DNA from 3 places in the Streptomyces sp. CRCS-T-1 genome. Region 2 is predicted to be linked to each of the others. Evidence: riboswitches for the same ligand, from Rfam matches in the RefSeq annotation. Region 2 holds a riboswitch; each other region holds the start of a gene.
What was found. Region 2 has a riboswitch for thiamine pyrophosphate ahead of thiC (phosphomethylpyrimidine synthase ThiC). Riboswitches for the same ligand answer to the same signal wherever they lie in the genome.

Region 1: linked by a shared signal. The riboswitch ahead of NNW99_RS09520 (thiamine ABC transporter substrate binding subunit) and the one ahead of thiC (phosphomethylpyrimidine synthase ThiC) in region 2 are both predicted to bind thiamine pyrophosphate.
Region 3: linked by a shared signal. The riboswitch ahead of thiO (glycine oxidase ThiO) and the one ahead of thiC (phosphomethylpyrimidine synthase ThiC) in region 2 are both predicted to bind thiamine pyrophosphate.

The regions. Positions count from the first base shown of each region.
Region 1 covers NZ_CP101651.1:2,186,629-2,190,575, reverse strand. Annotated here, with positions in the region: gene NNW99_RS09530 (SRPBCC family protein) at 1-398, shown strand, start outside; gene rlmN (23S rRNA (adenine(2503)-C(2))-methyltransferase RlmN) at 477-1,583, shown strand; TPP riboswitch at 1,623-1,729, shown strand; gene NNW99_RS09520 (thiamine ABC transporter substrate binding subunit) at 1,854-2,891, shown strand; gene NNW99_RS09515 (iron ABC transporter permease) at 2,867-3,947, shown strand, end outside.
Region 2 covers NZ_CP101651.1:4,220,364-4,224,310, forward strand. Annotated here, with positions in the region: gene NNW99_RS19045 (IclR family transcriptional regulator) at 1-102, shown strand, start outside; gene NNW99_RS19050 (SsgA family sporulation/cell division regulator) at 200-634, shown strand; gene NNW99_RS19055 (YibE/F family protein) at 737-2,467, opposite strand; TPP riboswitch at 2,540-2,729, shown strand; gene thiC (phosphomethylpyrimidine synthase ThiC) at 2,722-3,947, shown strand, end outside.
Region 3 covers NZ_CP101651.1:6,276,293-6,280,239, reverse strand. Annotated here, with positions in the region: gene thiE (thiamine phosphate synthase) at 1-108, opposite strand, end outside; gene NNW99_RS28435 (Rv2175c family DNA-binding protein) at 356-721, opposite strand; gene NNW99_RS28430 (NAD(P)/FAD-dependent oxidoreductase) at 800-2,041, opposite strand; gene NNW99_RS28425 (hypothetical protein) at 2,074-2,424, opposite strand; TPP riboswitch at 2,477-2,588, shown strand; gene thiO (glycine oxidase ThiO) at 2,586-3,755, shown strand; gene thiS (sulfur carrier protein ThiS) at 3,752-3,947, shown strand, end outside.

The DNA of each region.
Region 1 (3,947 bases), 2.0 Mb from region 2:
ACGACTACGTCATGGACACCCCGCGGATCCCGGAGTGGCAGCTGAGCGCCGTGTCCGCGGAACGCCTCGACGAGGGGCCCTTCGGCATCGGCTCCCGGTTCCGGGTCACCCGGCACGTCGGCCGCCGCGTGATGCCGATGACCATGGAGGTCGTCGAGTACGACCCGCCCCACACCTGGGGCATGCGCGGTGTCGACGGCCCCGTCCGGGCCCGGGTGCACGGCGAGGTCGAGCCGTTCGACGAGGGACAGCGCTCCCATGTGACGATCGAGATCGACTTCGAGAGTCACGGCGTCGGCAAGGTCCTGGTCCCGCTCGTCATGCGCCCCCAGGTCCGCAAGGAACTCCCACGCAACGAGCAACTCCTCAAGGACCGGCTGGAGCACGCGGGCGCGTAGGGCGTATTCCCACCGGTGTCGCGGGTGGAGCGGGCGGGGCACGGGCCACCGTCGGCGATCTGCGACACTGGTTGAGCCATGCCTAAGCCCGGAGAACTCACATTCGTCGCCCCCCGCGGAGCCAAGAAGCCGCCGCGGCATCTCGCTGATCTCACTCCTGCCGAGCGCAAGGAGGCCGTTGCGGCTGTCGGGGAGAAGCCGTTTCGTGCCAAGCAGCTCTCGCAGCACTACTTCGCGCGGTACGCGCACGATCCGGAGCAGTGGACCGATATTCCGGCCGGTGCCCGGGGGAAGCTGCAGGAGGCGCTGCTGCCCGAGCTGATGAGCGTCGTGCGGCATCTGTCGACCGACCAGGGCACCACGCGCAAGACGCTGTGGCGGCTGTTCGACGGGACGCTCGTCGAGTCCGTGCTGATGCGGTACCCGGACCGGGTGACCATGTGCATCAGCTCGCAGGCGGGGTGCGGGATGAACTGCCCGTTCTGTGCGACCGGGCAGGCGGGTCTGGACCGGAATCTGTCCACCGCCGAGATCGTGCACCAGATCGTCGACGGCATGCGGGCGCTGCGGGACGGGGAGGTCCCCGGCGGTCCGGCGCGGCTCAGCAACATCGTGTTCATGGGCATGGGCGAGCCGCTCGCCAACTACAACCGGGTCATCGGGTCCATCCGCCGGCTCACCGACCCCGAGCCCGACGGGCTGGGGCTCTCGCAGCGCGGGATCACCGTCTCGACGGTCGGTCTCGTCCCGGCGATTCACCGGTTCGCCGACGAGGGCTTCAAGTGCCGGCTGGCCATCTCGCTGCACGCGCCCGACGACGAGCTGCGCGACACCCTCGTCCCCGTGAACACGCGGTGGAAGGTCCGGGAGGTGCTGGACGCCGGATTCGAGTACAGCGCCAAGTCCGGGCGGCGGCTGTCCATCGAGTACGCGCTGATCCGGGACATCAACGACCAGGCCTGGCGCGGTGACCGGCTCGGGCGGCTGCTCAAGGGCAAGCCCGTGCACGTCAATCTCATCCCGCTGAACCCGACGCCCGGGTCGAAGTGGACGGCCTCGCGGCCCGAGGACGAGAAGGCGTTCGTGGAGGCCATCGCCGCCCATGGTGTGCCGGTGACGATCCGGGACACCCGTGGACAGGAGATCGACGGGGCGTGTGGTCAGCTCGCGGCCACCGAACGGTAGTCTGACCGGCGTAAGAACATCTGCATATCCGACACCTGCATATTCCGACAGGGGAGCGCCACAGCGCTGAGAGTGCGGCACACGGCCGCAGACCCTCCGAACCTGGCCCAGGTCATTCTGGGTAGGGAGATCGGTCATCACTCGAGCTGTTGCGCCCTGCCCGGGATCCCCTGAGTTCCCGGGCGGGGCCGCGTCTTCTCCTGGTCATCCAGGAGGAATCCAGTGAGCAACAAGAGCAAGCGGCTGACGGCTGTGGTCGTCGGGCTCGGCATGGTCGGCACGCTCGCCGCCTGCGGGTCGTCCGATGGCGGCCAGGGGTCCGGCGACTCCAAGACCGTGACCCTCGTCAGCCATGACTCGTGGGCCGCGTCCAAGGGCGTCATCGCCGCCTTCGAGAAGCAGTCCGGCTACAAGGTGAATGTCCTGAAGGACGGCGACGCCGGGCAGGCCGTGAACAAGGCGATCCTCACCAAGGACAACCCGCAGGGCGACGTCTTCTTCGGCGTCGACAACACCCTGCTGTCCCGCGCCCTCGACAACGGCCTGTTCCAGCCGTACGAGGCGAAGGGCTCCGAGCAGATCAAGGCCGAGTACCGGGCCGACCGGGACCAGCACCGGGTCACGCCCGTCGACACCGGCGACATCTGCGTCAACTACGACAAGAAGTACTTCGCCGACCACAAGCTGGAGCCGCCGAAGAGCTTCGACGACCTGGTCGAGCCGCAGTACAAGAACCTGCTCGTCACCGAGAACGCCTCCGCCTCCTCGCCCGGCCTCGGGTTCCTGCTCGGCACCGCCGCGAAGTACGGCGACGACGGGTGGGAGAGCTACTGGAAGAAGCTCAAGGCCAATGGCGTGAAGGTCGTCGACGGCTGGGAGCAGGCCTACAACGAGGAGTTCTCCGGCTCGGCCGGCGGCAAGAAGGCCAAGGGCGAGAGGCCGCTCGTCGTGTCGTACGCCTCCTCGCCGCCCGCCGAGGTCATCTTCGCCGACCCCAAGCCGGATGCGGCACCGACCGGGGTCGCCGAGGGCACCTGCTTCCGGCAGGTCGAGTACGCCGGGCTGCTGAGCAACGCCAAGAACACCAAGGGCGGCAAGGCGTTCCTCGACTTCCTGCTCAGCAAGAAGTTCCAGGAGGACATGCCGCTCAACATGTTCGTGTACCCGGTGCGCGAGGGCGCCCAGGTGCCGCCGGAGTTCGTGAAGTTCGGGCCGCAGGCCAAGGACCCCGAGACCCTGGACCCGGCGAAGATCGCCGACCACCGTGACCAGTGGGTCAAGTCGTGGACCTCACTCGTACTGAAGTGACCGGCCGGACGAGGGGCGCGGCGGCGCGGTTCGGGCTCATCGCCCTGCCCGTCGCGTTCTTCGCGGCGTTCTTCGCCTACCCCGTCGCCGCGATCGTCGCGCGCGGGCTGAAGATCGACGGCGCCTGGCAGTTCGGGCGGATCGGGGAGGTGCTGGCGCAGTCCGACGTCCGGCACGTCCTGTGGTTCACCACCTGGCAGGCGCTCGTCTCCACCGCGCTCACGCTGCTGATCGCGCTCCCGGGCGCGTATGTCTTCGCGCGCTTCGACTTCCGGGGCAAGCAGGTGCTGCGGGCGGCCGTGACCGTCCCGTTCGTGCTGCCCACGGTCGTCGTCGGTACGGCGTTCCTGGCGCTGGTCGGGCGGGGCGGGCTGCTCGACGAGCTGTGGGGCGTACGCCTGGACACCACCGTGTGGGCGATCCTGCTTGCGCACGTCTTCTTCAACTACGCGGTCGTCGTTCGGACCGTCGGCGGGCTCTGGGCGCAGCTGGACCCGCGGCAGGAGGAGGCAGCGCGGATGCTCGGGGCGTCCCCGCTGAAGGCATGGCGGCAGGTGACCCTCCCGGCCCTCGCCCCGGCCGTGGCCGCCGCCGCGCTCATGGTCTTCCTGTTCACCTTCACCTCCTTCGGTGTCGTCCAGATCCTCGGCGGGCCCACCTTCTCGACCCTGGAGGTGGAGATCTACCGGCAGACGTCGGAGATCTTCGACCTGTCCACGGCGGCCGTGCTGACACTGATCCAGTTCGTCGCCGTGGGCGCGATCCTCGTCCTGCACGCCTGGACCGTACGGCGGCGGGAGACGGCGCTGCGGCTGGTGGACGCGTCGGTGACCGCGCGCCGGCCACGCGGCGCCGGGCAGTGGGCGCTGCTGGGCGGGGTGCTGCTCACGGTCGTCGTGCTGCTTCTGCTGCCGCTCGCCGTACTGGTCCAGCGGTCCCTGGACGCGCCGGGCTTCGGCTACTACCGCGCGCTGACCAGGGAGGACGGCGGGATCTTCCTGGTGGCGCCGATCGAGGCGATCCGCAACTCGCTGGAGTACGCCCTGGCCGCCACGG
Region 2 (3,947 bases):
CTGCCCGCCCATCAGGAGGACCGGCTGCTGCCCGCGGCCCGGCAGTTGCAGTACGAGATCGGGCGGCGACTCGGGTCGCTGGCGCTCTCTATCAGTATGTGAAAACTCACTCCTTGTGATCTGCTGTGTACGTTCAGCAAGATTCCATCAGTGTCAGAGGTTCGTTCCCGGCCAGTCACGGCGAATGACGGGGTTAGCGATGCGCGAGTCCGTACAAGCAGAGGTCATGATGAGCTTCCTTGTGTCCGAGGAGCTCTCCTTCCGCATTCCGGTGGAGCTGCGCTATGAGACCAGTGATCCCTATGCCGTCCGGCTGACGTTCCACCTGCCCGGTGACGCGCCCGTGACGTGGGCTTTCGGCCGGGAGCTGCTGATCGACGGCGTCGGCCGGCCGTGCGGCGAGGGCGATGTGCGGGTCACCCCCGTCGAACCGGACACGCTGGGCGAGGTGCTGATCAGGCTTCAGGTGGGCAGCGACCAGGCGTTGTTCCGTTCCTCCACGGCACCGCTCGTCGCCTTCCTCGACCGCACCGACAAGCTGGTGCCGCTCGGCCAGGAAGGCTCGCTCGCCGACTTCGACGCCCACCTCGACGAGGCGCTGGACCGCATCCTGGCGGAACAGGGCGCCGGGTGAGCCACCCGTCGGTCGGCGTCGTGGAGTAACGCTTCACCGGATGCCGCCGACCCTGCGGGAACGCTTCGTCGTCGTGGCGCTGGGACGTCTGGCTCAGAGACGTCAGCGCTTACGGCGCCGGCCCCGCCCCCCGCGTGCCGGTACCGCGGCGGTCTCCACGGCGCGCTCCTCCCCGGGGCGGTCGGCCGAGACCACGAGCGCGGCCAGAGCGGTGGTGACCGGCACCGAGGCCACCAGGCCGATCGAACCGACCAGCGTGCGCACGATCTCCTCCGCGACCAGCTCGCTGTTGGCGACCGTCCCCACGCCGCTCTGCGCGATGGAGAACAACAGAAGCAACGGCAGGGCGGCACCGGCGTAGGCGAGGACGAGCGTGTTGACGACCGAGGCGATGTGGTCGCGGCCGATCCGGATGCCCGCGCGGTAGAGCCCGCGCCAGCCCATCGACGGATTGGCCTCGTGCAGCTCCCAGACCGCCGAGGTCTGCGTGACCGTCACATCGTCGAGCACACCGAGCGAACCGATGATGATGCCGGCGAGCAGCAGACCGCTCATGTCGATCGTCGGATAGAGACCGTGGATCAGGCCGGTGTTGTCGTCGGTGTTGCCGGTGAGCGCGGCCCAGCTGTTGAACAGCGAGCCGAGAAGGCCGATCAGCAGCAGGGAGATGAGGGTGCCGAGCACCGCCACCGAGGTCCGTGCGGACAGTCCATGACACATGTACAGGGCGATGAGCATGATGGCACTCGCGCCCACCACCGCCACGACCAGCGGGTTCGAGCCCTGCAGGATCGCGGGCAGGATGAAGAAGGTCAGCACCAGGAAGCTGATGGTCAGTGCGACGAGGGCCATGACCCCGCGCAGCCGCCCGACGACCACGACGGCGAGTGCGAAGATGCCGGCCAGCAGGGCCAGGGGCAGACGGCGGTTGACGTCGGTGACCGAGTACTGCAGATCCTTCGGCGCGGAGGGCTCGTAGGCGACCACGACCTTCTGGCCCTCGTGCAGCTGGCGGGACTGGTCCGGCTGGATGATCTCGGTGAAGGTGCGGCCCTTGTCCTTGCCGCTGTCGACCCGGACCGTCGCCCGCTTGCAGGTGCCCTTCTCCTGCTGCACGGCGGAGGAGCCCTCGGCGGTGGAGGTGTCGCCGGTCGGCGGGACCCCCGAGGCGCCGGCCTCCTTGCAGCTGATCTCCACGACCTTGGTGACCGAGGCTTGTTCGGTCTGCCGGTCGAAGCCGACGCCGGTGCGCTCGTGCCCCGGGGCGCCGCCCGGCCACAGCACGACGAGACCGACCAGCACGGCCGCGCCGAACGGGATCAGGATCGCCGCGATGATCTTGCGCAGATGCATGGAGACGGGCGTGGCCGGACCGTGGCTGTGACTGTGTGAGTGCCCGTGCCCGCCCCCTGGCGCGGAACCGGGGCCGTGCCCGTGGCCGTCGCCACCGCCGGTCCCGGAGCCGTGCCCGTGACCATCGCCGCCGCCACCGGTCCCGGAGCCGTGTCCGTGTCCGTGGCCGTCTCCTCCGCCGGTTCCGGAACCGTGTCCGTGCCCGCTTCCGGAGCCCGGGCCCCGCCCGTCGCCGGGGCCGACTCCATGCCCACCGGCTGAGCCGCCACCCTGGCCGTTGCCGGGTCCGTATCCCCCGGCCGAGCCGGAACCACGCTCACCACCGGCACCTGCACGAGCACCGGGCCCGAATCCCGTCCCAGGCCCATACCCGGCCCCGGAGGCGAAATCGTGGCCGTCTCCCCGGCCGTTGCCGCTTCCGGCACCGGATCCGCGAGGCGGCTCGGGCGGTGGGTAAGGGGGACGCTGCGTCGTGGTCACCGACCGATCATCGCAAGAACGAGGGGGGCCCTCTGTTCACCGCGCCAGAATTGCCGCTAGCGTGGAGGCACCTTTTGTACACGCGGGAGCTCGGAGCACCGGGCTGAGAGGGCGCTGACCTCCGTCCCAGCGATGTTTCACATGAAACATCACCGAAGTCGAGTGATGTTTCACACGGAACGTCGGCAGACGGAAGCCGCTGCGTCGACCGCCGAACCTGTTACCGGGTAATGCCGGCGTAGGGAGTAGGTCTCATGACCGACAAGGACGCACGCACGCCTGCCTCCGTTCAGGACGCACAGTCCGAGGAGGCCGGGAAGTCCATCGGCTGGCACAAGGCGTATGTCGAGGGCACCCGCCCCGACCTGCGCGTGCCGGTTCGTCAGGTGCATCTCACCAACGGCCAGGCCGTCACGCTGTACGACACCTCCGGCCCGTACACCGATCCACTCGTCGACACCGACGTCCGCAGGGGCCTGCCGCCGCTGCGCGAGAACTGGATCATCTCCCGCGGCGACACCGAGGAGTACGCGGGCCGCCCCGTCCGCCCCGAGGACGACGGCATCAAGCACACCTCGCCCCGCGGCGGCCTCCGCAACCTCGACGCCGTCTTCCCCGGCCGCCCGCGCCAGCCGCGTCGCAGCAGGGACGGCCAGGCGGTCACGCAGCTCGCGTACGCCCGACGCGGCGAGATCACACCCGAGATGGAGTACGTGGCCATCCGGGAGAACGTCTCGCCCGAGGTGGTCCGCGACGAGATCGCCGCGGGCCGGGCCGTGTTGCCGGCCAACGTCAACCACCCGGAGATCGAGCCGATGATCATCGGCAAGAGGTTCCTGGTGAAGGTCAACGCCAACATCGGCAACTCCGCGGTGACCTCCTCCATCGAGGAGGAGGTCGAGAAGATGACCTGGGCGACCCGCTGGGGCGCCGACACGGTCATGGACCTCTCCACCGGCCGCAACATCCACACCACGCGTGAGTGGGTGCTGCGCAACTCCCCCGTCCCCATCGGCACCGTGCCGCTCTACCAGGCCCTGGAGAAGGTCGACGGCCGCGCCGAGGACCTGACCTGGGAGGTCTACAAGGACACGGTCATCGAACAGGCCGAGCAGGGCGTGGACTACATGACGGTCCACGCGGGCGTGCGCCTGGCCTATGTGCCGCTGACGGCCAACCGCAAGACGGGCATCGTCTCCCGCGGCGGCTCGATCATGGCCGCCTGGTGCCTCGCGCACCACCGGGAGTCGTTCCTGTACGAGCACTTCGAGGAGCTCTGCGAGATCCTCGCCGCCTACGACGTCACGTACTCGCTCGGCGACGGCCTGCGGCCCGGCTCGATCGCGGACGCCAACGACGAGGCGCAGTTCGCGGAGTTGCGCACTCTCGGGGAACTCAACCGGATCGCCAAGCGTTTCAACGTACAGACCATGATCGAAGGCCCGGGCCATGTCCCGATGCACAAGATCAAGGAGAACAT
Region 3 (3,947 bases), 2.1 Mb from region 2:
GGCGTCGAGGAACTCGACGAGATCGCCCTGCCGCTTACGGGCGTCGGTGCAGAGGTAGACCCGGGCGTCGGCGAGCCGAGCCCGTGCGGTGGTGGCGGTGTCGGGCATGCGTGTCCCCCTGGGTGTCGGTGTCGGTGGCGTTCGGGGCGCGACCGGGGCGCCGGAGCGCCCCGTGCCGGTGCCGGCAGGGCGGCGAGGCCACGCCGCCGATGGCAGGCGGGCGGCGGCCCACGCCCCGAACGGGCGCGAGCCGCCCCGGGGCCGTGGCCCCGGGGGCCGCGGCCCGCGCTCCGGGCAGTGGTTCAGGTCCGGCCCCGCTCGCACGGCACCGGACGGCGTTTCGGTCCAGGCCGGGTCAGACCGCCAGCGCCTGGGCGCGGCGCTTCACCTCCGTGCCGCGATTCTCACTCAGGGCCTGCGCCGGGGTGCCGGGCAGGCTCGGGTCGGGGGTGAAGAGCCACTCCAGCATCTCCTCGTCCGTGAAGCCGTCGTCCCGCAGGAGCGTCAAGGTCCCGGACAGGCCCTTGACGACCTTGTCCCCGTCGATGAAGGCGGCGGGGACGTGCAGCGCGCGGTTCTCACCTCGGCGTACGGCGATGAGCTGGCCGTCCTTGACCAGCTGCCGCACACGCGTCACCTCGACATCGAACTGTTCGGCGATGTCGGGGAGGGTGAGCCAGGCGGGGACGAGAGCATCGATCTTTGCGTCAATCTCGGTCACGGAAACCAGCCTGCCATCCCCCACTGACAGTCGGAAGTCAGCCCGGCCCGCCCGGACCGGCCACGGGCTCCCCGAAAGCTACGCCGTCGCCGCCTTCAGTGGCCTGGCCGGGTCCTCCAGCAGCACCGGATTCATGGCGGCGCCGGACTCGATCAGGCGCCGCCCCTGCGCCAGGTCCCGGGGACGGCCCACCGCCAGCAGCGCCACCAGCCGGTCACCGCGGAGCCAGCACACCGTCCAGGCCGGCCCGGTCGGGTCGCCCCGCCACAGGGTCGTGTCGGCGCCCGCGTGATGCCCGGCGTACTGCACGAAACGCCCGAACTGCTCGGACCAGAAGTACGGCACCGGGTCGTACACCGCCGGTGCCTCCCCCGAGGCCAGGCCGACGATGTTCAGGGCCACCGTGCGCGGCCCCTGGAGGGCGTTGTCCCAGTGGTGCACCAGCAGGCGCTCGCCGTACCGGCCCGAGGGGAAGGAGGCGCAGTCGCCGACGGCGTACACGTCCGGCGCCGAGGTCCGCAGGTGCTGGTCGGAGATGATCTCGCCCTGGGGACCGAGCTCCACTCCGGAACCGGCCAGCCACGCCGTCGCGGGGCGGGCGCCGATGCCGACCACGACCGCGCCCGCGGGCAGCCGTGTGCCGTCGTCGAGGAGCACCGTCCCGGGCTCGACGCGCTCCACGCGCGCGTGGGTGCGCAGGACCGCACCCGCGTCGGCGTACCAGCCGGCCATCGGGGCGGCGACCTCGGCGGGCAGTGCCCCGGCGAGCGGCCGCTCGGCGGCCTCCACGACGGTCACCGCGCAACCGGCCTCGCGCGCGGCCGTGGCGAACTCGGCGCCGATCCAGCCGGCGCCGACGACCACGATGTCGTGCTTGCGGGCCAGCACGGGCCGCAGCCGCTCGGCGTCGTCGAGGGTGCGCAGCAGATGCACGCCCGGCACGCCCTCCGCGCCGGGCAGCCGGACCGGTTCGGCGCCGGTCGCGACGACGAGGGCGTCGTAGGGCACGGGCCCGTCCTCGGTGTCCAGCTCATGGTCGCCGGGGCGCAGGCCCAGCACCTCGCAGCCGAGTCGCAGTTCGATGCCGAGGGCCTCGAAGTCGAGGTCGAAGGCGGAGCCCTCGGCCTTGCCGAGCAGGACGGCCTTGGACAACGGGGGCCGGTCGTAGGGCTGATGGGGCTCGGCGCCGATGAGGGTCACGGTGCCGGTGAAGCCCTGCTCCCGCAAGGCGACCGCGGTCTGCACACCGGCCATGCCCGCACCCGCCACGACCACGCGCCGCGGCGCGGACGGACCTGGTTCCTGCGTCTGCTCGCTCACCTGATCACCATAGACACCTGACGTTTTGTCAGTCAGTGCTCATGCGCAGTGACCTGCTCCACAACGCTCGTCCCGCTGCCCTGCTGGGACTCCCACTCCCACGTCTCCTCCAGCCGCACCCGCCCGTCGGGCAGTTCCACGACCGTCGACACACAGTGCCCCGAGGACGTGGTTCCGTCCTGCTTGAGTTGTACGTAGCGGAAGTCCAGCCGGTCATCTTCCCGGGTACCCACGAGATGGCCGCGTACGACGTCGCCGCCCGTGTACTCGGCCCAGATCTCGCCGTCCTTCTCGTGGTACGTGAACCGGGTGCGGGTCCCCACCTGGCCCGGCGCCTGGTCGGCGACCGGGGCGAGGAGAAGACCGTCGAGGGATCGGGCCATGGACGGAGGCTCCCTTACTGCGACATACGGCATCGGGCTAGGGTGGCCAACGTAGAGCACTCGCGGGAGCCCGGACGCACCGGGCTGAGAGGGAGGCTGGCGGCCTCCGACCGTACGAACCTGATCCGGGTCATGCCGGCGAAGGGAGGGGCTGGACGCCCATGTCGCGTACGCGAACCTCAGACGTCCTCGTCATCGGGGGCGGCATCATCGGCCTGGTCACCGCGTGGCGGGCCGCACAACGCGGGCTCGCCACGGCCGTGGTGGACCCCGAGCCGGGCGGCGGGGCCGCGCAGGTGGCGGCCGGCATGCTGGCCGCCGTCACGGAGCTGCACTACGGCGAGCAGACCCTGCTCGGTCTGAACCTCGCCTCCGCCCGGCGCTACCCGGACTTCGCGGCGGAGCTCACCGACCTCACGGGCCACGACCTCGGCTACCGCCGCTGCGGCACCCTCGCCGTGGCCCTGGACGCCGACGACCGGGCCCATCTGCGTGAACTGCACGCCCTGCAGCAGCAGTCCGGCCTGGACTCGCAGTGGCTGTCGGGGCGCGAGTGCCGTCGCCTGGAGCCGATGCTCGCGCCCGGCGTGCGCGGCGGGCTGCGGGTCGACGGCGACCACCAGATCGACCCGCGGCGGCTGTCCGCGGCGCTGGTGACGGCGTGCGAGCGGGCGGGTGTGGTCTTCCACCGGGCATGGGCGGAGCGGCTCACCGTCGTACGGGAGCGGGCCGCGGGCGTCGTCACGGCCGACGGGACCGCGCTGGACGCCGGGCAGGTGGTGCTGGCCGGGGGCAGCCTCAGCGGACGGCTCGCGGGCGTCCTCGAGGACGTGCTGCCTCCCGTGCGGCCGGTGAAGGGGCAGGTCGTACGGCTGACCATGCCGGGGCGGCACGGGCCGTTCCTCAGCCGGACCGTGCGCGCGGTGGTGCGCGGCAGCCATGTCTACCTGGTGCCGCGCGAGAGCGGCGAGCTGGTCATCGGGGCGACCAGCGAGGAGACGGGCTGGGACACCACCGTGACCGCGGGCGGCGTGTACGAGCTGCTGCGCGACGCGCACGAGCTGGTCCCCGGCATCACCGAGCTGCCGTTCACCGAGACCCGGGCCGGACTGCGGCCCGGCTCCCCCGACAACGCGCCGCTGCTCGGCCCGACCGGCCTGGAGGGACTGCTGCTGGCCACGGGGCACTATCGCAACGGTGTCCTGCTCACCCCGGTGACCGGCGACGCCATGGCGCACGCCCTGACGACGGGCGAACTGCCCGAAGAAGCACGCCCCTTCACCCCGAAGCGCTTCAGTACCGCCACCGCACTCACGGAGCAGCCCGTATGAACATCTCCGTCAACGGGGAGCCCCGGGACGTCCGGCCCGGCACGGCTCTCGACACCGTCGTGAGGTCGCTCACCACCTCGCCCTCCGGAGTGGCAGCCGCCCTCAACGAAACCGTCGTCCCGCGCACCCGGTGGCCCTCCACGGCCCTCGCCGAGGGTGACCGCGTGGAAGTCCTCACCGCCGTCCAAGGAG